3 regions of the Spirillospora sp. NPDC047418 genome follow, and region 2 is predicted to be linked to each of the others. Evidence: riboswitches for the same ligand, from Rfam matches in the RefSeq annotation. Region 2 holds a riboswitch; each other region holds the start of a gene.

Region 1 (7,651 bases), on a different contig from region 2:
GCTCGGCGTCGGCCTCGCCGCCGTCAAGACCCGGATGCGCGACGGGCTGATCCGGCTGCGCGACTGCCTGGGGGTGCAGCCATGACCCACGACCCGCACGACCTCGCCGGCGCCTACGCCCTGGACGCCCTGTCCGACACCGAACGGCGCCGGTTCGAACGCCATCTGCCCGGCTGCCCCGCCTGCGCCGACCAGGCCGCAGGCCTGCGCGAGACCACCGCCCGGCTGGCGCTGGCCGTGTCCCGGCAACCGCCGCCCGCACTCCGCGACCGGGTGCTCGCCGAGATCAGCCGGACCCGGCAGTCGCCGCCCCGGCTCACCCGGCGGCTTCCCTCCGCCCGGGGCCTCGGGCCGAGCTGGCTGGCCGCCGCGGCGTGCCTGATCCTCGCCCTCGCCGGCGGCATCACCGCCGCCCACTTCCACGGCGACGCCGAACACGCGCAGGACCTCAACCGGCGGCTGGCCGCCGTGCTGACCGCCCCCGACGCACAGACCTCCACAACCCGGACCCAGGACGACGCCACGGTCACCGTCGTGTCGTCCCGGTCGCTGGACAAGGCAGTGATCACCACGTCCCGGCTCAGGCAACTGCCGTCGGCGAAGACCTACCAGGTGTGGTTCCTGGCCCCCTCCGCCGCCCCGCGCCCCGGCGGCGTCCTGCGGCCGCCCGCCGGCCGCCCGTCCCGGCCCATCATCGCCTCCGGGCTCGGCAACGCCCAACAGATCGGCATGACCATCGAACCCGCGGGCGGCTCCCCCCGCCCGTCCGGCGCCCCCTTCCTCACCCTCCCCCTGATGCGATGAACGAGCGGAGCCTCCGCTCACCTCGCGATCCGTCCCATGGACGTGAACCGCCGCGAAGAGTCGGCCGGACGGGACGCAAAATGACCGACTCCAAAGACGGTCAGCTCGCCCAGGCGGAGGAACAGCGGCGCCGGCCCGGCGTCACGCCCCGCATGCGCAAGATCATGCTGGAGATCGACCAGAAGTTCGGCCCGTTCCCCACGATTGGCTGCTACCGCCCTGGAGACCCGCAGGACCACGGCTCCGGACGCGCCTGCGACTTTATGGAGAGCATTGCCGGCAGGATGCCGACCGCCTCGCCGCGGAACCGCCACCGCCGGCAGCGTGTGGCGGATCACCAAGAACGTCACTGAGGCGCGGCGACGAGCTGGACGGCCCGCCGGACTTCTGGCAGCGCGTTCTGGCGGTCAGAACCGGTGCAGACACCTCCGCGCCTACTTGATGCATCGATCTACGAAGCCTGGTAGTAGATGCCATGGAGGGCGGACGACGACGATGCAAGCCGAGCGCATGACGGACGGAACGGCGGGGCAGTGGCATCACCAAATGCTCACCGAACCGGCCTCGGCCGCGCCCAGCGGCGAGATCTGGCTCAGGTCCGGGGGACGGCTGGCGGTCGCCGACCTGATGCCCGACCGGACGCGGTCCGCCGGCCCCCCCCGCCGACAGCTTCTGAACGATTCGGGATCCACGAGAGCGGACGGATCGATCGCAGCGCCGGCTGGTTCTCCCGTTCGACGCTCCAGACTCTGCGCGAGACGACGGCCACCGGGGAGTTCTGGGGGACCGCCGAGCCGAACTGATCTCCGCGCGGGCCAGCGAGAGGGACCTACTATGGGCTGTAGTATGCGGAGCCGATCCAGCAGGCGTGACGTCGGAAGGCGGTAGATCATGGCCGGGCAGCGCTTCGGCGACCTGGAGGCCGCGGTGATGGACCGGATGTGGTCCTACGGCCGCCCGGCCAACGTCCGCGAGGTCCTTGAAGACCTCCAGCGCGAGCGGTCGATCGCCTACACCACGGTGATGACCGTTATGGACAACCTGCACAAGAAGGGGTGGCTGCGCAGGAAGCGCGTGGGGCGTGCGTACGAGTACGAGGCGGTGGCCTCGCGGGAGGGCTACACCGCCAAACTCATGCGCGAGGCGCTCGCGACCAGCAACAACCAGGCCGCCGCGCTCGTGCACTTCCTGTCCGACCTGTCACCGGAGGAGAGCAGGGCCTTGCAGGCGGCGCTCAAGGTCGTGCAGCCGCGGGACACCACGTGACCGCGGCCGCCACCCTCCTCGCCTACGCGGCACTACTGGGAATCCTGGGGCCCCGGCTCATGCGTGCCCGCGGCTGGGCCGACCGTGCCCCGCGGCTCGGCGTACTCGCCTGGCAGACGGCCGGGGCTTCCGTTATGGCGGCGGTGGTCCTCGCCGGCCTGATGCGGGTGGTGCCGATCGTCCGGACACCGCACGGCCTGGCGGCCTGCCCGGACGCCACCGCTGTGTCGTGCTGAGCACTGGGGCGCTCGAACCGCTTCCTGAGGATCAGTTGTCCGCGGTCCTCGCCCATGAACGCGCGCATCTGGCGGGCCGCCGCGATCTCGCCATCAACCTCGCCGTCGCGTTCGGCCGTGCGTTCCCCGCCTTCTCGCACCTCACGACCCCCTGTCCCGTACCGGACGTCTCACCGGCGGCGTCGGCGCTCTGCTTGCGACGCTGCCGCTGGCACTCGCCGCCAACCCGGCCATCACGGCTCTCCTTGAACGCCACTGCCACTTCCCGATGTAGCGGCGCGACCCGTACCGAGCCGGGCGTCGCTACGGAACTGGTCGCCATCGGCCCCCCAAGACCTCCAGCTGGGGAGGCTGTAGGAGAGGCAGCCAAAGGACGTCCCCGTCACCCCAGGGGTGGGTGACGGGGACGCGGTACCGGGCCGCTCAGGGCGGCGGTGGTCAGGCCACGCGGACGCCGCCGGCGAACGGGCGGCCGGAGATCGAGCTGATCTTGACGACGTCGCCGGTCTGCGGGGCGTGGACCATCTTGCCGTTGCCGATGTACAGGCCCATGTGGTGCAGGTCGCTGTAGAAGAAGACCAGGTCACCGGGCTTCAGGTGGCTCTGCGAGACACGTGTGCCGGCGGTGAACTGGCTCCCGGTGTAGTGGGGGAGGGTAATGCCGACCTGGGCGTAGGCGTACAGGGTCAGTCCGGAGCAGTCGAAGCCCTTGATGTTGGCGCCCTGCGCGGTGCCGTAGGACGGGCCGGACGCGTTGCCGCCGCCCCACGAGTACGGAACGCCGCGCTGGCTCAGGGCCGCTCTGACCGCCCCCATGGCCTTGGCCGAGGCGCCTCCGGGATCCACGTTCGGGGCGGGACCCGCGTTGGTGCGAGCGCCGGAGCCGACACCGAGTTTGGTTTCGACCTTCTTCAGCTTGGTCTGAAGTTCCTTGCGCTTCTTCTTCGCCTCGCCGGTGAGCTCGCGCACCTGCTTCGCGCGCGCTTCGGCCGACTTGCGGGATCGTTCCGCGGACTGCATCGTCTGCAGCAGGTGAGCGACGCGAGTGCTGTCCTGGCGGGCGAAGTAGTGGAGCGTGGCCGACTTGTCCAGCACGGCCTGAGGGTCGTCCGCCGATGCGAACGCGACCGCCGGGTCCGCCGGCCCGTTCTTGTAACTGTCCGCGGCGAGCTTGACGATCCGATCCCGGGCCTCGTCCAGCGCCTTCTTCTGGCGGACGGCGTTGCCCTCGGCCACCTTGGCGGCACGCTGCGCCTGCTGCAGGCGCACGCGCAACCCGTTGTACTGCTCGCTGAGCTTCTCCGCCTCGTCGGCGAGCTTCTTCTGCCGGGCGGTCAGCTCTTTGCGGGTCGGCTGGGGCTCGGCCCAGGCGGGCGGGGGAGCCACGAGCGTCGCGGAAACGGCGATCGATGCCGTCCAAGCCGTGCCCGTGATGAGCCGGCGGCGGATCGGCCTTCTCTCTCCGGCAGCTCGTCGCTGCATGCACTGTCCTCTCCAGTACGCCTACCGGGTGAGCTGCCGGGTTCGGGCCGGAGTCGCCCTACCGCTCATGGTGAGCGGATTCACCCCAGATGGAGAACGGTTCCCCGGTTCCTCGGACGGCGTGGGGCCGCGGGATTCGGCGTGGCCACCGCTGTCCCCGGCGGGGACACCGGACGATGGCTCCTACGGAGCGTAGGAGATAGTGGCCTCATTCGCCACCCAAGTGGCCGAATACGACAAACCGCCTCGGCCGTCTCAGCAGATGTCGGACAACTGCACGATGGTCGCGGCGGCGACCAGGAGGGGCGTGGCGACGGCGACGGCAACGAAGGCGGAGGCGGCCGCCCGGACGACCCGGCGCGGCTTCACCACCTCGGCGGACTCCAGTCGCAGCACTCTCTCCGTCAGCGCCCCCGTGGAGGGCCCTGCGGCGCCGAGGGCGCCCGCCACACCCGGCGTCGCCGCGAGCCGACACAGGGCGTCGACGAGCGTGCGCCTGCCGCAGGCTCGGGCCGCCGCGTCGTCCGCGGCCATCTCCAGCAGCAGTGGCAGGGTCTTCTTCGCCCGGCGGACAGTCGGCAACCAGGGCAGGAGTGCGTAGGCGAGGTCGAGCATGAGCAGCATCGTGTGGTGCCGCTGACGCAGGTGGGTTCGTTCATGGACGAGAACCGCGCCGAACTCTTCGGGAGTGAGGGTCTCCTGCGTGCCGGTGCTGACCACGATCGCGCGCTCCCGGGCGGGCAGCGAATACGCCACGGGGATGGGGTGGTCGAGGACGAGTACGTCGTCGTGCCGTCCATGCTCCTTGGCGACGAGCCGGAGCATCTCCCAGTGCCGGCGCCGGTGCCGCACGGCTCGTCTGAGCCGCGGCAGGCTGCGGGCGAGCCTGGAACAGCAGGCCGTCAGCAGCGCCAGGCTCGCGGCGGCCGCCATGATGATCGCCTCGTCACCATGGTGGGGCAGGCAGTTGCGCAGCCACTCCAGCAGACCGTGGCCGGGCGCCGGCGGTGACAGCAGCGCCACCGCGACGATCCCGATGTCGGCGATGAAGGTGCCGGCCAGCGCCGCGAACCAGCAGGCGATGGCGATCCCCGGATGCGCGGCGGGGCGGCGGAGTCGATCGAGGGCGGGCCCCGCCAGGCAGCCCAGCAGGACCGCCGTGGACACCAGGCTGATCACGAGGTAGATCACGCCGTCATGCCCCCTGGTCGTCGGACGTCCGCCGGCGCAGGGCGTCCAGCAGGTGGCGCGCGTCCTCGGGCGGGACGGCTTCGGCGAACCTCGCCAGGATGCTCCCGTGATCGTCGGATTCGGTGAGCGCGTCGAGCATCAACTCGACCGCGTACTCCTCCCGCGCGCGGGTGGGGGCGTAACGGAAGGCCGTCCCGTCCGGTGTGCGCCGCAGCAGGCCCTTCTGCGCGAGCCTTTCGGCCACGGTCTGGACGGTGTTGTAGGCCAGAGCCTTGTCGGCGTCCTCGTTCAGCTTCGCGAGCAACTCGCGCACCCGCAGCGGGCCTGGCGCGTCCCAGAGCACGTCCATGATGGAACGCTCGAGTGCTCCACCCAATCCGGCCACGCGCCACCTCCGTCCTGCGCACATTGTGCCGGAGAACCGGCTGTGGGCGGGAACGCGGGCTGTCGCTCGCTACTGGCACGTGATGCGCGGCTCGGCCTCATAGGTGGTGTGGAACTTCTGGCGGCGCACCTCCTTCCCGTTCTGCTTGAAGATGCGCCAGACGTCGATCTGGAAACCCTCGGCACCGGGCATCGGGATGCACTTCGGCCCCGGCTCGGTCTTGCTCTCGAAACTCTTGATCGCGTACTTCTCGGAACTCTTCGATTCGATGTCGTAGCGCTCGGTGCTCCAGAAGTTCACGGTGAGGGAGGTGTCGGTGTAGGCGGTGTCGACGAGGACGCCGTACGGCGAGTCGTTGCGCCACCGGAAGTCCGGCTGCGGGAAGGAGACGGTCGACTCGCGTCCGGCCGGATAGCGGGAGATGCAGTACGAGTGAGGGACGTGCTGGACGTCCTGCAGCCCACCGAAGAACACGGCGTTGAACATCGTCGTCGCGAACTGCGAGATCCCGCCGCCGACGTCGTCCACGTACCGCCCGTTCAGGATCATCGGTGCCTCCACGAAGCCGCGCGCCTTGTCCCGCTTGCCGACGATCCCGTTGAGGGAGAACGTCTCGCCCGGCCGGACGATGTAGCCGTCGAGGATGTCGGCGATGGTGTGGATGTTCTTGACCCGGGGCGCACAGCACGAATGGCGGGTGGTGAAAGAACTGATCTTCTGTTTGATGCCCATGTCGCGCGCATGGTCGGTCGCGACTCGCGGCTTGTCGACGGTCATCGGCACGTTCACCTCACGCCCCTGGGGTAGCAGGACCGCGCCGGCGACCGCGTCACCGAGTGCTCGGGAATCGACTCCCCGGCCTTCCGCGGCGGGAACGAGCCGAAGCTTGCCCGAGTCGTCGGGTGCGAAGACCAGGTGGGGAGCGAAGCTCCTCGGCTCCACCGTGACCCGCTCGGCATCGACGGCCAGAGTGACCGGCCCGGACACGGCGACCCGTGCCGGCCCCGCCGCGACCTGGCGGATCTCGTTCGCATCCGCCTTCGGCCGCAGCGGGCTTGTCGGCAGTTCCGTAGTAGTCGGCTTGCCTCTCAGTGCCGCGAGGAAAGCGGCCTTGACCGGAGCGGCGGCCGTCCGGGCGTCCAGCCCGGCGCCCGGTCGCGGAAGTACGGCCTCGGGTGTGGTGCCGCGGAACTTCACCGCCCCTTCCCGTACGGGCGTGCCGATCCGCTTGTTGAGCTGGCCCAGCGCGGCCGCGAACCGGGTCTCGTCCATGCGAATCCGAGGAGTGATCTCCCGTCCGCCGAAGACGGTGGAGAAGACCGAGGTGAACCCGAACCTGCCTGATCGAGGCGTTCCACGGCGGATCGCTCACTGAGCCCGCCGATGTCGACCCCCGAGACCTCTGTTCCCCGTGGCACGTCGTCCCCGGTATATACCGCCGCGCCGCCGTAGCCGACGGCCGTGACGATGACGAGGGCCGCGACGGAGAGAATCTCCTCCGGGTGCGGTCCCCCTGCCGACACCAGACTACTAAGTACCATAGTAGAAAGTGCCGGGAGAGTGCCTCGCCGAGCAGAGCGCCCCTGGTTGGAGTGCATGGAGAAGCCTTTCGCGTGCATATGTACGTCTCGTAGTTCGTTTGCGGCCAGCCGAAGGTTCGCACGTGCCGCGCCGGCAGGCGACGTCCGGCTACTAACTACAAGTAGTACTATCGCTGCGTAGTAGGTAATGCGCGGTAGGAGGGGGAGCGATGACCACCGCGCCTTCAGGCTCGTCCGGTATGGGAAGCGAGGCCGGCTGGAACACCATGGATGCGGCGAGACCGGCCGCATCGCCGCGCGGCAGGCCCCGGTCCGTTCTCGCTCGCCGACCCGGAGCGGATCCGCGCACTGCTCACTGAGGCCGGCTGCACCGACATCAAGATCGAGCCGCTACACGAACGGCTTCGCCTCGGCGCAGACGTGCCGGACGTCCTGACCTGCTTCCGTGATCACCCAGCGGCCTCGTCGAGCATCACCGCCATGGACGACGCCACGCTGGGGAAGGTCGGCGGCGAACTGGCAGAGGCGAAGTCGGAGATTCCACCCGCACTCGGGATGATTTACCCGTAGGGGGTATGTTATCGTCCTCGCGACATACCCCCTAGGGGTACATCTCATGAAGGGTGGACTGTCATGTCCGCAGATCCCAGGCGCTGGTGGGCGCTCGCCGTGCTCGCCACCGCCCAGTTCATGGTCATCATGGACACCTCGATCATCGGGGTGGCGCTCCCCGACATGCAGCGGGA
Region 2 (7,651 bases):
TGCCCGTGATGATCCAGCCCATCAGGCGGCTCCGGCGGCGGGGGCCCGGCCGAGGACGAGCACGGCGTTGTTCCCGCCGAACGCGAGCGCGTTGTTCTGCGCGATCCGCAGGTCCGCCGGGCGCGCCCGGTTCGGGACGCAGTCGATGCCGCACTCGGGGTCGGTCTCGACGTGGTTGATGGTCGGCGGGATGAACCCCTCGCGCAGCGCCAGCGCGCACGCCACCGCCGCGATGGCGCTGGCCCCGCCCATCGTGTGCCCGATCATCGCCTTGATCGACACGGTCGGCGGGGGCCGGTCACCGAACACCTGCCGGATCGCGCCGGTCTCGGTGACGTCGTTGGCCTTCGTCCCGGTGCCGTGCGCCGAGATGAAGTCCACGTCCGCCGGGTCGATCCCGGCGTTGCGGTGGGCCAGCTCGATGCAGCGGGTGATCCCGTCGCGGTCCGGGGCGACCGGGTGGCGGGCGTCGCACGACAGCCCGTAGCCCAGCACCTCGGCGTGGATCCGCGCACCCCGGGCGAGCGCGGACTCCAGGCTCTCCAGGACCAGGACGCCCGCGCCCTCCCCAGTGAGGATGCCCTTGCGGTCCTTGTCGAACGGCCGGCAGACCTCCGGGGCGATGGTGCCGAGCCGGTAGAACCCGGTGAAGGTCTTGCGGCAGACCGCGTCCGCCCCGCCGACCAGGGCGATCTCGGCGTCCCCGCAGCGGATGGCGTCGAACCCGCTCCCCACGGCGTAGTTGCCCGCCGCGCACGCCGTGGGCAGCGTCGCGGCCTCGACATCGGTGAGCCCGAGCTCGGCCGTGATCGCCGACGACAGCCGCACCGCGCCGACCCGCCGCGCGATCACCGGATCGAACGCGCCGGTCTCCCCGTCGAGCTCGCTCTCCACCAGGTGGTCGAGGTCGCGGGACTCGCCGTCGGTGGTCCCCATCGACACCAGGACCCGCCGGGCCCGCAGCTCCGCCGGCCCGAGGCCGGCGTCCGCGACCGCCATCCGCGCCGCCGCGACGGAGAACCGGGCGGCCCTGCCCAGCTCGTCCAGCCGGGTCTCGGTGATCCAGTCGCCGGGCCGGAAGTCGTCGATCTCGCATCCGCCGGCGTGCGCGAACCCGGCGGTGTCGAACGCGGTGATCGGCTTGGCGCCGCTGCGCCCGGCGCGCAGGCCGGCGGCGAACTCCGCGACGCCGGTGCCGATGCTGGTCACCGGCCCGAGACCGGTGACCACCACACGCTCCATCGCCCGGCCCATCGCCCGGCTCATTCCCGGGCGGCGTCGGCCACGACGGAGTAGACCCCGTCGAGGTTCACCATCTGGTCCAGCGCCGCCTGGTCGATGGTCACCCGGAACGTGCGCTCCAGCGCGGCCAGGATCTCGATGGCGCGCAGCGAGTCGGCGCCGTGGTCCTCCTTGAAAAGGCTCCCGTCGGTGATCTCGTTCGGATCTATCTCAAGGATCTCGCACACGATCTCCTTGATCTGACCCTTTCCCTCGCCGTCCAGGACCGCCGTGAAATTCGAGCCGGACATGTCACCTCCGCCATTTCCCGCACCGGTTCATCAGTCCCGCAGAGCGTGCGATCCGCCGCTATACGTTTCCTATACGGCCGAGCCGGCCGGGGCCCCGGCCGCAGGGTCCGCCCGGCGGTCCGGGGCGGTCGCGGGACGGTGGCCGGGCGGCGGCCGGGCGGTCGCGGGGGGCGGTGCGGCGGGCCGCTCCGCGAGGGGGCCGCAGGGCCCTGCGGCAGGGGGTTTCCCGCGGTTCGGGAGGCGCCTGAGCTGCGGGTTTGATTTTGCGGGGGTTTGCCTTCTCTTGGTGATGTGAGTAGCTTGGCCCCCGCCAAGGCGCCCACCAGGCGCTCTTGTCCCACCCGGCACAGCCGGTGGGCGACAACAGCAACGCCGCTCCGCACAGCGCAGCGGCAACCGCCGAGTCCGCCGTCGCGCGGAGCCGGGGACCCACCCTCACTGGGGTGAATCGGCCGTTCCAGGCCGTAGGGCGACTTCCACGTCCGAACCCGTCAGCTAACCCGGTAGGCGGCTTATGGAAGAAGGAGCCCCCCTTGAAAGGCAAGCACAGCAAACGCCCGGGTCCGTTCGGGCTGAGCCCCCGCGCCAACGGCGCACTGATCGGTCTCGCCGTGTTCGGCGTGGCCGCCACGACCGTCCAGGCGGCGAAGTCACCAGAGGAGACCGGCACATCGGTCACCGCCGTCCACACCGTCCCGAAGCCGCGGGCGGCCGACCCCAGCGAATCCAGAAAGTCCGACAAGCCAGACTCCGCCAAGTCCGACCCGGACGAACGGTCGCAGGTCATCTCGCGGGCCAAGACCTGGAACCCGCACAGCGACCAGCGGGTGCGCTACAGCCAGTCCGACTACCACGAGGGCTACCGGACCGACTGCTCCGGCTTCGTCGCCATGACGCTGGGGCTGCCGAAGCCGGGACCGAACACGGTCGGGCTGACGTCCTCGCGGTTCACCGAGCGCATCTCGATGTCCGAGTTGAAGAAGGGCGACCTCGTCATGGACGCCGAGGGCACCAACACGACGAGGCACGTCGTCATCTTCGAGAAGTGGGCCAACAGCCGGCACACGTCGTACTGGGCGTACGAGCAGCGGGGCCGCTACGGCACCGACTACCGGACGCGCGACTACGGCCTGTCGTCCGGCAGCGAGTACAAGGCCTACCGGCCGGTCAAGCTCAGCGACGCCTGAGGGCGATCCCGGCCACTCCCAGCTGCTCGCCCGGAGCGAGGTCGTCCGGGTCGACGGGAGTGTCGGGACGCCACAGGGCCGTGTACGTCACGCCGGGGTCGACCAGTTCGAAGTCACCGAACTGGGCCTCGACCTCGGCGGGCGTGCGCGCCCACCCCTCTTCGAGGTTCTCACGTGTGATGCGGGCCAGCTCCTGCTGCTGGGGCAGGCCCGTGTCCACGAGGGACGTCATGAAGAGGTGGCTGCCCGGGACCAGGACGTCGCGGTAGGCGGAGACGACGCCGTCGACGACGTCCGGGGAGAGGTAGTGCAGCATCCCGACCATCATGACCACGGCCGGGCGGGAGAAGTCGAGGAAGCCCTCGACGGCGGGGTCCGCCAGCACGGCCGCCGGGTCGCGGACGTCGCCGGTCATCACCCTCGTGGCGTCGTTGCTGGCCAGCAGCGCGCGGCCGTGGACGGCGACCAGAGGGTCGATGTCGACGTAGACGACCCGGGCCCCGGGGTTCTCGCGCTGGGCCACCTCATGGGTGTTCTCCAGGGTGGGCAGCCCGCTGCCGAGGTCGAGGAACTGGTCCATGCCGGCCTCGCGCGCCAGGTAGCGGACGCCGCGGACGAGGACCTTGCGGTTCTCGACCGCGGATTCGCGCAGGCCGGGGATCAGCTCGGCCGTCTGGTCGGCCAGGGCGCGGTCGGCGGCGAAGTTGTCCTTGCCGCCGAGGAGCGCGTCGTAGGCGCGCGCGATGGTGGGCTTGTCGAAGTCAAGTTCGGCCGGGGGCCACTCGTCCGCCATGACCGGATGGTAGATCATCGGCGCCCGGAGAGTGGGTGAAAACCCGACTCTCCGGGCGTTCCGGTCAGGTGTCGCGCATGGCCCGCAGGGACTCCTTCAGCGAGCCGACCGTGGCCATGACCGCCGTGGGCTCGTAGCCGCAGTGCGCCATGCAGTTCGCGCAGCGCGGGTCGCGGCCCCGGCCGTAGGACTCCCAGTCGGTCTCCTCCAGGAGTTCCTTGTAGGACTGGGTGTAGCCGTCCGACATCAGGTAGCAGGGACGCTGCCACCCGAACAGCGAGTAGGACGGGATCGCCCACGCCGTGCAGGGGAAGTCGACCTTGCCCTCCAGGAAGTCCAGGAACAGCGGCGAGTGGTTGAGGCGCCACCGCTTGCGGTTCCCGTCCGCGAACGCCTTGCTGAACAGTTCGCGGGTCTCCTGGACGCCGAGGAAGTGCTCCTGGTCGGGCGCCTTGTCGTAGGCGTACCCCGGCGAGATCATCATCTCGTCGACCCGCAGATCGTCATTGAGGTAGTTCATGACGTCGATGACGCTCTGCGGGGTGTCCGTATTGAAGATCGTCGTGTTGGTGGTGACCCGGAAGCCGCGCCGCTTGCACTCCTTGACGGCGGCGACCGCGTCGTCGAAGACGCCCTCCTTGCAGACCGACTCGTCGTGCCGTTCCCGGAGGCCGTCGATGTGCACGGCCCACGCGAAGTACGGCGACGGCTTGAACTTGTCGATATGCCGCGGAATGAGCACCGCGTTCGTGCACAGGAAGACGAACTTCTTGCGCTTCACGAGCTCGTTCACGATCTCGTGGATCTTCGGGTGCATAAGCGGCTCGCCGCCCGCGATGGAGACCATCGGCGCGCCGCATTCCTCGATCGCGGCGACGGCCTGCTCGACGGGCATGCGCCTTTTCAGCGTGTCGGCGGGGTGCTGGATCTTTCCGCAGCCCGCGCAGGACAGATTGCACGCGAAAAGCGGCTCCAGTTCCACGATCAGAGGGAACTTCTCCCTGCCGCGCATCTTGTTGCGGAGGATATAGCTCCCGATACGAAGGCTCTGGCGAAGGGGCATGCTCATTGTGTTCGGACCTCCTCTGACAGGGTGAATACGGTGGGCCGCGTCATGCGGCACCTTCCAGGTAGCGGCCCAGGGCGCTGATCGGGAACACCAGCCGGTACAGGTGGTAGTTGATGTAGAAGTCGCCGGGGAACCCGGTGCCGGTGAACTGGTCCTCGTCCCAGTTCCCGTCCGGGCGCTGGTTCTCCACCAGCCACCGGACGCCGGCGTCGACGGAGGCGGACCGCTCACCGGCGGCCAGCAGCGCCAGCAGCGCCCACGCCGTCTGCGACGGGGTCGACTCGCCCCGCCCGATCCAGGCCGGGTCGTCGTAGGAGCGCAGGTCCTCGCCCCAGCCGCCGTCGGAGTTCTGGTGCTCCTCCAGCCACGCCACGGCGCGCCGGATCGCCGGCTTCTCCGGACGGACCCCGGCGGCGATCAGCGCCGGCACCACGCCGCCCGTCCCGTACACGTGGTTGGCTCCCCAGCGCCCGAACCAGGAGCCGTCCGCCTCCTGCGCCTTCAGCAGCCACACGACGGCCCGCTTCACCACCGTCGACTCGGCGAGGCCCTCCTTGGACAGCGCCTCGACGACGTGCGCGGTGACGTCCGCGGACGGCGGGTCGATGACGGCGCCGAAGTCGCAGAACGGCAGCTTGGTGCACAGTTCGCGGGTGTTGTCGGCGTCGAACGCGCCGAAGCCGCCGTCCCGCGACGCCATGCCGTTCAGCCACCGGATCGCCCGCTCGATCGGCGCCTCCGCCTCCGGCAGCGCCACCTTGCGCAGCGCCAGGATCGCCTCGGCGGTGTCGTCGGTGTCGGGGTAGACGTCGTTGTCGAACTCGAACGCCCACCCGCCCGGCGGCAGGTCCGGCCGGCGCACCGCCCAGTCCCCGAGGCCCGTGACCTCCTCGCCGACGATCCAGTGCGCCGCGCGCAGCAGCGCGGGGTCGTCGGGGGCGGAGCCGGCGTCGCCGAGGGCGTTCATGGCGAGGACGGTGTCCCAGACCGGCGACTGGCACGCCTCCAGCCGGCGGCCCTTCTCGTCCCGGATCGTGAACCGCTCCAATCCGTCCAGGCCGCGCTTGATGACCGGGTGGTCGAGGCCGTAGCCGAGGACGTGCAGCGCCATCAGCGAGTACACCCAGGGCGGCTGGATCCCGCCCCAGCAGCCGTCGGCCTCCTGCCGGGCGATGATCCAGTCGGCGGCGCGGCGCAGCGCGGCCCGGCGCAGCGGCCGCACCGGCGCCCGCTCGTACACGTGCAGGGCGCGGTCGAGCGCGTTGAAGGCCCGCCCCCAGCCCCTGGCACCGTCCGGCGGGACGGCGCCGGCGCGCAGTTCGGCCAGGTCGACCGGCAGCGACCGGGCCGGGCGCAACGACCCGAGGATCGTCAGCGGAACGATCGTCTGCCGCGCCCAGCACGCCCAGTCGTACACGTTCAGCGGCACCCGGCTCGGCAGGAACATCAGCTCCGGCGGCATCACCGGCAGGTCGTCCCACGACCACTGCCCGAACAGCGCCAGCCAGATCCGGGTGAACACCCGGCTGCCCTCGATGCCGCCCGCGTCCCGCGCGTACTTGGCGGCGGCGAGCATGTGGCCGGCGTCCGCGGGGTCGCCGGCGAGCCGCAGCGCGACGTACGCCTCGATCGTGGTGGACAGGTCGGCGGGGCCGCCGTGGAAGTTCGCCCACGTCCCGTCGGGGCGCTGCTGCGCGCGGATCCAGCGCGCCGCCTCCGCCGTCTCCTCCTCGGTGCGGATGCCGAGGAACTGGCGGAGCAGCAGGTCCTCGGCGTCCATGGTGACGTTGGTCTCCAGCTCGGCCTTCCACCAGCCCTCCGGCGACTGGCGGCCGAGCAGATGGGCGCGGGCCGCGTCGAGCGCGCCGGCCGCCGCGCCGGTGAGCCCCGGCGCCTCTTCCGTCGTGGTCATGCAGCGGTCTCCTTCTCGCGCGTGGCCGGGTCAGTGGTCCCGGGAGGTGACGAACAGGGCGATGTCCCGGAACTCGGCGGCCACGAGGCCGTCCATCCCGGACCGGTCGAGGTGCCGCTCGGCGGTCTCGATGCGGCGGTCGGCCTCGGCGGCGGCCCAGTCCCTGCCGCCGGCCGCGTCGACGAGCCGCGCCATCTCGCGCAGGACGTCCTCGGACGGCGGGTCCGGCGCGCGGTACAGCTCGGCGAGGCGCGCGGAGTCCGCGGTCCCCGCGTTCAGCGCGTACACCACGGGCAGCGACTTCTTCCGGGCCCGCAGGTCGGACAGGACGGGCTTGCCGGTGACGTCCGGGCTGCCCCAGATGCCGAGCAGGTCGTCCACGAGCTGGAACGCGAGGCCCATCTCGGCGCCGAACCCGGTCAGCTCGGTGACGAGCTCGGTCGGCCCCTCGCCGAGCATCGCGCCGATCGAGCAGGCGCAGGCCAGGAGTGCGCCGGTCTTGTCGGCGGCCATCGCGACGCACTCGTCGAGGGACACCTCGGCGAGCTGCTCGAACCCGAGGTCGGACGCCTGCCCGGAGATGAGCCGCTGCGTGGCGGCGGCCAGGGCGCGGGCCGCCCAGTGCGCGCCCCGGGTGTGCTGGTCGAGCAGCAGCTCCTCCGACAGCGCGAGCAGCGCGTCGCCGCCGAGGATGGCGGCGGACGGGCCGAACACCGTCCACGCGGCGGGCCGGTGCCGGCGGGTCCGGTCGCCGTCCATGATGTCGTCGTGCAGCAGCGAGAACGCGTGTACGAACTCGACGGCGACCGCGCCGGGCAGCGCCGTCTCGTAGGACGCGCCGGCGGCGCGGGCCGACAGCAGCGCCAGCGCGGGCCGCAGCGCCTTCCCGCCCGCCTTCGCCGGCAGGCCGTGCTCGTCGGTCCAGCCGAGGTGGTAGGCGACGACGCGGCGGGTCCACGGGTCGAGCCGGTCCGCGGACGTGCGCATCGCCTCGTCGACGAGCGCGCGCCCGTCGGTCATCGAGTGCGGAATGGTGGTCATCGGCCGCTCACCCCGTCGGTCCGCACCTGCTGCAGGTGCCGCCGGACGAGGCGGGCGGCGGTGAGGCCGCTTCGCACGGCTCCCTCCATCGTGTCGGGCCAGCCCGTGTCCGTCCAC
Region 3 (7,651 bases), on a different contig from region 2:
TTCGTCAACCGGACCACCATGTGGCACCCCATGCACCTGCACGGCCACACCTTCGCCGTGGCACCGACCGGGGTGCGCAAGGATACCGCGATCGTCCTCCCGAACCGTTCACTGGACGTCGACTTCGACGCCGACAACCCCGGCAAGTGGATGATCCACTGCCACAACATCTACCACGCCGAGTCCGGGATGATGACCCTGCTCGGCTACCAGGCCTGATCGGAGAGCCGACATGAACCTGCGCTTCCCGCGCACCCGTGCCGTACGCCCGCTCCATGCGCTGGCCCTGATCGCCGGCGCGATCGTCCTGGCGGCGTGCGGCGCCGAGGCCGATGACGCCAAGGCCCCCGCTCCCTCCGCCGAGGCGCAGATCGGGCACATTCACGGCGTCGCCATGGACCCGGCTGACAAATCCGTCTACGTGGCAGCCCACTTCGGCGTTTTCAAGATCGAGTCCCCCGACCGGGTCAGCCGGGTGGGGACGAACCGGCAGGACACGATGGGCTTCACGATCGTCGGCCCTCGCACGTTCGTCGCCAGCGGTCACCCGGCGATGGACGATATGAAGAAGAAGGACGTCCCGCCGCATCTGGGCCTGATCCGGTCCACGGACGCCGGACAAACGTGGACCACGGTCTCCGAAGCCGGGAAGGCCGATTTCCACGCACTCCAGCAAGCGGGACAAACCCTCTACGCCTACGACAGCCAAACCCAGAGCGTGCGGCACAGTCGCGACGACGGGCGCACCTGGACTTTGGGCGAACGCCTCGATGTGAACGACCTCGGCGCATACAAGGATCGTCCCGACGAGGTCTATGCGGCCACACCCGAAGGCCTCCAGAAGAGCAACGACTCGGGAGGCTCCTTCAAGACCGTCAGTGACGCACCCGTCCTGACGCACGTGGACGTGGTGGGCGGCAAGACGCTCATCGGCGTGGCCCCGGACGGGCAGATCCATGTCAAGGCAGGTGACGGCGACTGGCAACGCCTGGGCCAACTGCCCGGCGGTCAGGCCGCCGCGTTCACCGCCGTCGACTCCCAGCACCTGCTGGCTGCCGCCGAGGACGGCAGCGTGTACGAGTCCCGGGACGGCGGCCGGACGTTCAACGTCCTCTATGGCGCCCGCTGAACATCTGTGCCGCGGCGTCCACCGACGCCGCGGCACAGCACCCGCCCATTAAACTACTATGCTCCTTAGTAGATTATTGGGAGGGAGACGCATGTCCCCTAAAGCCAAGCGCCAGACCAAGATCGAGGCGGTGTACCGACCACCGGCGGCGCGCCGCGCGCCGACCCGCTACCGCCCCGCCTGGCATCGATGGATCGGCTGGCTCGTTACCACTTTGGGGCTGCTGACCATCGTGCTTAACCTGCTCACACAGTTCACGCGAACTCGGATGCTTCCGGGCGGGCACAGCCCCTTCTACCTGATCCTGGGGATCGCCGTGGCGGTCTCCAGCCTCTGGTGGTTCGGCTGGTTCGACCGCCAGGGATGAGTCGTCGCAGCGAACACCCTCGACCAAGACACCCAACCCATCTACGATCCGGCCTAGTAATGCATCGCATAGAGAGGACGGAGAGGTGAAGATACCCAGGCGCGTCGACGCCTCGCTGGACTGGCTGGAGAAGCACATCGGCGTTATCGCGGCCACGGTCGCCATGATCGCTACGGCGGCGTCCACGCTGTGGCTGCCCTCCTTCGCCGGGTTCATCCCCGGCCTCGCCATAGGCGGCCTCTTCGTTCACCTGCGACTCACGAAGCGTCTGGCGAAAGCGAGAAGGGACGTTGACGACCTGCTCCGGGACAACGGGGCCCTGCGCCACCGCAACACCGTCCTCACCAGCGGCGTCATCGCTCAAGGCACACAGGTCACCCACAAGTTCGTGCCCATCGGCGAGGCCGTGGCCGACGCGCAGGACACACACGGCACACTGCCTCTCCCGCAAGACGACGCCGATCCAACAACTTGACGACGGTCGGAACCACCCGTGGTCACGCCAGAGGGCACGTAGCACCGCCCACCCCCGGGCGCGGCTCACCAGCAGCAAGCCGCTGGCCACCGGTGGATGCTGCATTCGTGGTCGTCATCAGTGGACGAATGACATGGAATACGCGCGCACCACCACCCTTGACCTTCCCTACGACCAAGCAGTTCCCCAGGTGAAGGAAGCCTTCGCCGACCAGGGATTCGGCACGCTCACCGAGATCGACGTCCGCGCCACTCTTAAGAGCAAGCTCGGCGAGGACATGGAGGACTACCTCATCCTTGGTGCGTGCAATCCCCAACTCGCCCACCGCGCTCTGGACGTCGAGCGTGAGATCGGTCTGCTGCTTCCGTGCAACGTCGTCGTCCGCGCTCTGCCTGAGGGCGGGACTCTGCTGCCGCTCGATCCAGGCGTCATGGTCGCCGTCCCCGAGCGGCCCGAGTTGCGTCCGGTCGCCGATGAGGCCGGACAGCGGATCCAGGCCGCTCTCGACACGCTGACCAGCCGAACCGGGCAGGGGTGAGGTCCGCTACGGGTGGGCGCCGGCACGGCACTGAGGCCGAGGCTGGGTGGAGCGGCCCGCAGCCTTGGGTCACTCCGGCCGCTGAGGGACGGCCGTGCCGCTATGGGAGAGGGGCGCTCGACCCGCCTCGCCACGAGGGCGGCGGGAGTTCGGTCGTCGGCCGCCGGGCTTCAATGCCGGCCCCGCGCCGGCAGGCGCCGGGGGCTTGTCCCGCCACATCCACAGCACCGCCGCCAACGTCACCACCGCGACCGGGACAATGACCGCCAGCACCGCGATCCGCACCGACCGCGAAGCCCTGACCGCCCGCCGTGAGCGTGACTGCCGTGTGCGTGGTTACCGCCCATCTCTGGCCGCTCCTTGCCGCTGTTCGCCGTCCTCCGCACTGGCCCGTGCCGATGAAAGGGTCACCACCTGACGCTCACCGGCGGCAACAGGGAGCTAATGCCGAGACCATACACATCTGGTTCTTCGCTTGAGCGCCAATCCCCTAGCGCATCCTGGCCGCGCTCGAAACGCTGACCAGCTCGGCTGGGCAGGGTGAGATCCAATTCCAACCTGTCAGCCCGCCAGCCGGGCGGCGAGGCGCGGATTGATGCGGATCGCCCCTTGGAAGTTCCTGAAGTAGACCGGTTGGATGCGCACGACGGTGCCGCGCCTCGGTGCGGCGAGCATCTTTCCATCGCCGAGGTAGAGCGCGATGTGGGAGATGTATCCCGGGGCGGTGGGGTCGTGGGCCCAGGTGAGCAGATCACCGGGCCGGGCCTTCTCGAACGGGATCCGCCAGCCGGCCTTCGCCTGGTCGTCGGCGACCCGCGGTAGCCGGACACCGGCCTTGCCGAAGGCATACTGCAGGATTCCAGAGCAGTCGTAGCCGCCCTCGGCGTCCGACTCCCCGCCCCAGACGTACGGCATCCCGAGCTTGCTCTCGGACGCTTTGATCGCCGTGCGGATCTGGAGTGCGGTCAAGACCTGACCGCGAGCGTCCGGGAGCTGGGCACCTGCGCCCGGGGAAGTCCCGCTCTTGGTGGCGAGGGATACGACCTTGGACCCGCGCGGTACGAGCCTGCGCACGCTCCGCGTGAGCTTCGTCAGGTCGCGCTTCCCGGCGCTGATGAGCAGCGCATTGCCTTCCGCCATGCCCAGGGTGCGTGCGGTTGGACGCGAGACCACGGCGTCGACCTCACCGATCCCCATCGTGGCGAGCGCGCCGACTCTGAGGCTGGTCTTTCCAGCGGTTCCGTCGAGCGCCGCTTGGCTGCCGAGGGACACCCCGCCGTCGGTCCCCAGTGCGAAGGAGACCGCGATGTCACCTGCAGCGACGTTGCGCCAGAGCGCGTCCGATTCCGCGGTGGGTTTCGGTGTGTAGCGCCGGAAGGTCGAAGGATCGACGCCGAAGACGGTCACGGACTTGCCCGCGAGACGGCCTTGTGCCGCATCGACCGTCTCGACTCCGCGTACGCCTTTCATCTCGGCGATCTTGGCGATCGCCGAGGGCGGGAGAGGTCGTGGTGCGGCCACGAGCAGGTGCGGCGCGAGCCGCGACGTCAAGGGGGCGACGAGCCCTGCTGAGGACGGTTCGGGACGCCCCGCCGCCAGGAACCGGGCCGCACCGGCCTGCGCCACCGTGGCCGGAGGCGCTTGCGATGCCGAGCGGACGGCCAGGACCGCCACGTCCGCGGTCAGTGTGGTCACCGCCGAAATGCCGATCACTATGGGAACCGTGCGGCCGCTCGGCTTGAACACCCGGACCTCCCGCAAGGTTCGCGTACCATCTCCTACGATGCGTCGGAGGTGACGATAGCCGCCATGCTGCGTCGACGCCAGCCGCCGGCCACGATCAAGTAGCCGCACATCAACTAGGGCTACTACCTTCAATAGTAGCTATGACGGACCGCGAACGGCCGGTTCAGCTCTACTGGCCGTGTCCGCCCGACAAGTCGGCAGGTGCATGCAAGTCGTCCTGAACAGGCAGTACTGACACTCGACGATGCGCGGAGACACCGGCCCGCAGGCAGCTGATCCGTGGTCGGCTTTGACCTCGCGTTGCCATCTCGGCGAACGTGCTACTACATTGCATCGTAATCGGTTCGTGATCCACTCCCCGGCCTGGGGGGCGCGGACCGACCGCCTAATCCCGATCGGCGCGCCAGCGCCGCGGGAGCCGGGGACCCACTGTTCCTGGGGTGAATCCGCCGCGCGCGGTAGGGCCTGCTCCTGGCCCGAACCCGTCAGCTAACCCGGCAGGCGGAGTCAAGGAGAACCGATGGATCCCGTAGGTGCGAAGCTGCTGGAAGTAGCCAAGAAGGAACTCGGATACCGCGAGAAGGCCGGCGGCTACACGAAGTACGGCGACTGGTACGGCAAGACCTACGAGGGCGGTGACGACTACTACGCCACCGCCCCCTGGTGCGACATGTTCCTCGCCTGGGCCGCCACCGAGACCGACACACAGGACTGGGCGGGCGAGTTCGCCTCCACCATCCAGCACGCCGAGTGGTTCAAGAAGAAGGACGCGTGGGGCACCAAGCCCGAGCCGGGTGCGCTGGTGTTCTTCGCCTGGTCCGACTCCAAGGACATCGACGCCATCAGCCATGTCGGCCTGGTGGAGAGCGTCAAGGGCTCGTCCCTGCGCACGATCGAGGCCAACACCGACGGCGTCTACCTCAAACGGAAGACGCGCGACGTCAGCGACGTCGTCGGCTACGGCTACCCAGGCAAGGTCAAAGTGGCGGGCAAGCCGCTGCCGGGAACCGAAGACGAGACGAACTACGTCCCCAAGCACGCGGCTCCCGCATCCGAGTCCAAGGGCGCGGAGGCGACGCGCCCCGAAACGGCGGTCACCTCTCAGGGCGCGAGCCCGAAGGCGGCCGGCGACCAGCCGCTCGTCCAGCCGGACGTCCTGCTGGGAGGGCTGCTGTCCATCGCGGTCTGCGGTACGGCCGCGCTGGCGGCGGGCAAGTCGATCGCTGCTCGCGTTCCGGCGGAGCCGCCGATCCGTGTGCGGAAGCGCGGCAAGCACCACAAGCAGCCGGTGGAACTGCCCGCGGACATCACACCGGCGGGCCTCGATGCGTCCGAGGCCGGAACCGCCGCCATGCCGGTGATCTCGGCCGCCGTCGCCGCCGAGGCAGAGGATCGCGAATTCTGGAGCCGGGTCTCGACACTGCAGGACGACGAAGATCTGGCGTTCTGGGACACCCTTTACATCGATTTGGAGCCGATCCGCTCGAACACCTCCGACCGCACGATGGCCGGTCGTTGTGGCCGATGACCGAGTCGTGGCCTCTGACCGAGGCGATCCCGATTGAGCCGGGAGCGTGCCGGGAGACGTATGTCCTGGTCAGGGAGGCGCCTTGGCGGATCACCGGCCATCCCTCGCTACCATGGGCGTGGCAGAGCAGCGCAGGGAGAGGAATGGCCGGCGGTCTTCCGGGCGGACGGTCGCTACGGGGTATGGAACGGCAGGTGGGGTAGCTGAACCGGTCACCGGAACGGTGCGGGCAAGCCATGAAGCTGCCGTTCGGCCTGCTCATGTTGCTCTGCGTCCTGGCGATGCACGGCTTCCAGGCATCGCCGAGCCCCACCGAAGCGGCGGGCGTCCCGCTGACGGCGATGAGCATCGGGCACGAGGCGACGCCATCCTCGTCGAAAGCCGTCCATCAATCCTCGGGCGAGGACCAACCCGGTGATCATCACCAGGATCATCCGGGCGGTCAGGTCTGCCTGGCGATACTGTCCATGATCTCCTTCCTCGGAGCGATCGTCGCCCTGTTCGTGCGCGAGCCGGTGATCGTGGCGAGGCGGATCCTGACCAGGATCCGAATCCTTCTCGTAGGACGGCCTCCACCGAGGCCGTCCCTGTACCGCCTGAGCGTGCTGAGGCTGTGACAGACCGGCGGCGTCTTCGCGGGCGCCGGGCTCCCCGAAGTCACAGACACTCGACACGAAAGGTCCACCACCATGAAGCGCGCACTCGCGCTCGTCGCCGTCCCCGCCCTGGCGATCAGCCTGGCCGCCTGCGGCGACAACGACTCCGACAACGCCAAGGCCCCGATGTCCGGCCACTCGATGCCGGCGAGCGCGTCACCGTCCAACGGCGGCTCGCAGACGCAGCACAACGACCAGGACGTCATGTTCGCCCAGATGATGATCCCGCATCACCGCCAGGCGATCGAGATGGCCGACCTGGCCGCCATCCGCACCTCGTCTCCGGAGGTGAAGCAGCTCGCCGCGGAGATCAAGAAGGCGCAGGACCCGGAGATCAAGCAGCTGTCCGCCTGGCTGACCGGCTGGGGGGCGTCGGTGCCCTCGCCCGGGATGAGCGGCATGAGCCACGGCATGGACGGCATGATGACGGACAAGGAGATGAAGAAGCTGGAGGGCGCCAAGGGCGCGGCCTTCGACAAGGCGTTCCTCGAAATGATGATCAAGCATCACGAGGGCGCCGTGGCGATGGCCAAGACCGAGCAGTCCTCCGGGCAGTTCCCCGCGGCCAAGCAGATGGCCACGGACATCGTGACCTCGCAGTCCGCCGAGATCACCAAGATGAAGAACCTGCTCAAGCAGTAGGACCGCGCGGTAGGGCGGGCGGGGTCCCGGGCCCGCCCGCTCTACCGTCCAGCCGGCTTTCGACGGGCGCGTGTCAGCACCAACGCCGCTGCGAGAAGCGACAGACCAACCCCGTAAAGGACGGCTCCCCAAGCGATCTGGCCTCCTGTCACGTCCCCGCCACCGGCCGGGCGGTAGAGCTCCCGCCGCATTGTCACCGTCGTTCTATCTCCGGTCCTGAACGGCATCCAGGTCTCGGCGTCTCCGCCTCCGGATGTCCTGAACTCCCCGTAGACGAACCACAGGTCACCGCGCGGCAACCGCAACGCCCCTTCGAAGCGGCAGCCGCCCACGGGGCCGAGGCGTCCGATGACCTCCCGTCCAGCCCTGCGCGCCACTGCTCTCAATGGCTGCATCTCATTGCAGCGGCTTTCCGGAAGCACAGCGAGATGCGTGACGCCGGCATTGTCGGTGACAGCGCTGAGACGCACCTCTGCGTAAGGCTCGCCCTGCCCGGGGTCATGAGCTCGCGCCGGCCGACCAGGACTCACCACGAGCACGATGCCGATCAGTGCCGCCGCCGCTGCACCG

Evidence for each region. Region 2 has a riboswitch for cyclic di-AMP ahead of ABZ806_RS31920 (NlpC/P60 family protein). Riboswitches for the same ligand answer to the same signal wherever they lie in the genome.
Region 1: another riboswitch for cyclic di-AMP. It lies ahead of ABZ806_RS22665 (C40 family peptidase); the one in region 2 lies ahead of ABZ806_RS31920 (NlpC/P60 family protein).
Region 3: another riboswitch for cyclic di-AMP. It lies ahead of ABZ806_RS23205 (CHAP domain-containing protein); the one in region 2 lies ahead of ABZ806_RS31920 (NlpC/P60 family protein).

Annotation. Positions count from the first base shown of each region.
Region 1 covers NZ_JBEYTW010000036.1:30,995-38,645, reverse strand. The annotation lists gene ABZ806_RS22695 (sigma-70 family RNA polymerase sigma factor) at 1-85, shown strand, start outside; gene ABZ806_RS22690 (anti-sigma factor) at 82-804, shown strand; gene ABZ806_RS22685 (VldE C-terminal domain-containing protein) at 885-1,157, shown strand; gene ABZ806_RS22680 (BlaI/MecI/CopY family transcriptional regulator) at 1,696-2,070, shown strand; gene ABZ806_RS22675 (hypothetical protein) at 2,067-2,306, shown strand; gene ABZ806_RS22670 (hypothetical protein) at 2,300-2,707, shown strand; gene ABZ806_RS22665 (C40 family peptidase) at 2,745-3,788, opposite strand; cyclic di-AMP (ydaO/yuaA leader) riboswitch at 3,792-3,940, opposite strand; gene ABZ806_RS22660 (M56 family metallopeptidase) at 4,044-4,979, opposite strand; gene ABZ806_RS22655 (BlaI/MecI/CopY family transcriptional regulator) at 4,984-5,388, opposite strand; gene ABZ806_RS22650 (VanW family protein) at 5,434-6,636, opposite strand; gene ABZ806_RS22645 (hypothetical protein) at 7,176-7,475, shown strand; gene ABZ806_RS22640 (MFS transporter) at 7,539-7,651, shown strand, end outside.
Region 2 covers NZ_JBEYTW010000068.1:10,020-17,670, reverse strand. The annotation lists gene ABZ806_RS31935 (beta-ketoacyl-[acyl-carrier-protein] synthase family protein) at 1-22, opposite strand, end outside; gene ABZ806_RS31930 (beta-ketoacyl-[acyl-carrier-protein] synthase family protein) at 22-1,242, opposite strand; gene ABZ806_RS31925 (acyl carrier protein) at 1,263-1,532, opposite strand; cyclic di-AMP (ydaO/yuaA leader) riboswitch at 1,920-2,058, shown strand; gene ABZ806_RS31920 (NlpC/P60 family protein) at 2,066-2,719, shown strand; gene ABZ806_RS31915 (SAM-dependent methyltransferase) at 2,706-3,512, opposite strand; gene hpnH (adenosyl-hopene transferase HpnH) at 3,577-4,581, opposite strand; gene shc (squalene--hopene cyclase) at 4,625-6,493, opposite strand; gene ABZ806_RS31900 (polyprenyl synthetase family protein) at 6,524-7,534, opposite strand; gene hpnE (hydroxysqualene dehydroxylase HpnE) at 7,531-7,651, opposite strand, start outside.
Region 3 covers NZ_JBEYTW010000038.1:3,373-11,023, reverse strand. The annotation lists gene ABZ806_RS23235 (multicopper oxidase family protein) at 1-219, shown strand, start outside; gene ABZ806_RS23230 (F510_1955 family glycosylhydrolase) at 233-1,129, shown strand; gene ABZ806_RS23225 (hypothetical protein) at 1,221-1,496, shown strand; gene ABZ806_RS23220 (hypothetical protein) at 1,582-1,971, shown strand; gene ABZ806_RS23215 (DUF302 domain-containing protein) at 2,105-2,509, shown strand; gene ABZ806_RS23210 (C40 family peptidase) at 3,071-4,255, opposite strand; cyclic di-AMP (ydaO/yuaA leader) riboswitch at 4,628-4,774, shown strand; gene ABZ806_RS23205 (CHAP domain-containing protein) at 4,776-5,783, shown strand; gene ABZ806_RS23200 (DUF6153 family protein) at 6,020-6,400, shown strand; gene ABZ806_RS23195 (DUF305 domain-containing protein) at 6,473-7,081, shown strand; gene ABZ806_RS23190 (hypothetical protein) at 7,123-7,651, opposite strand, start outside.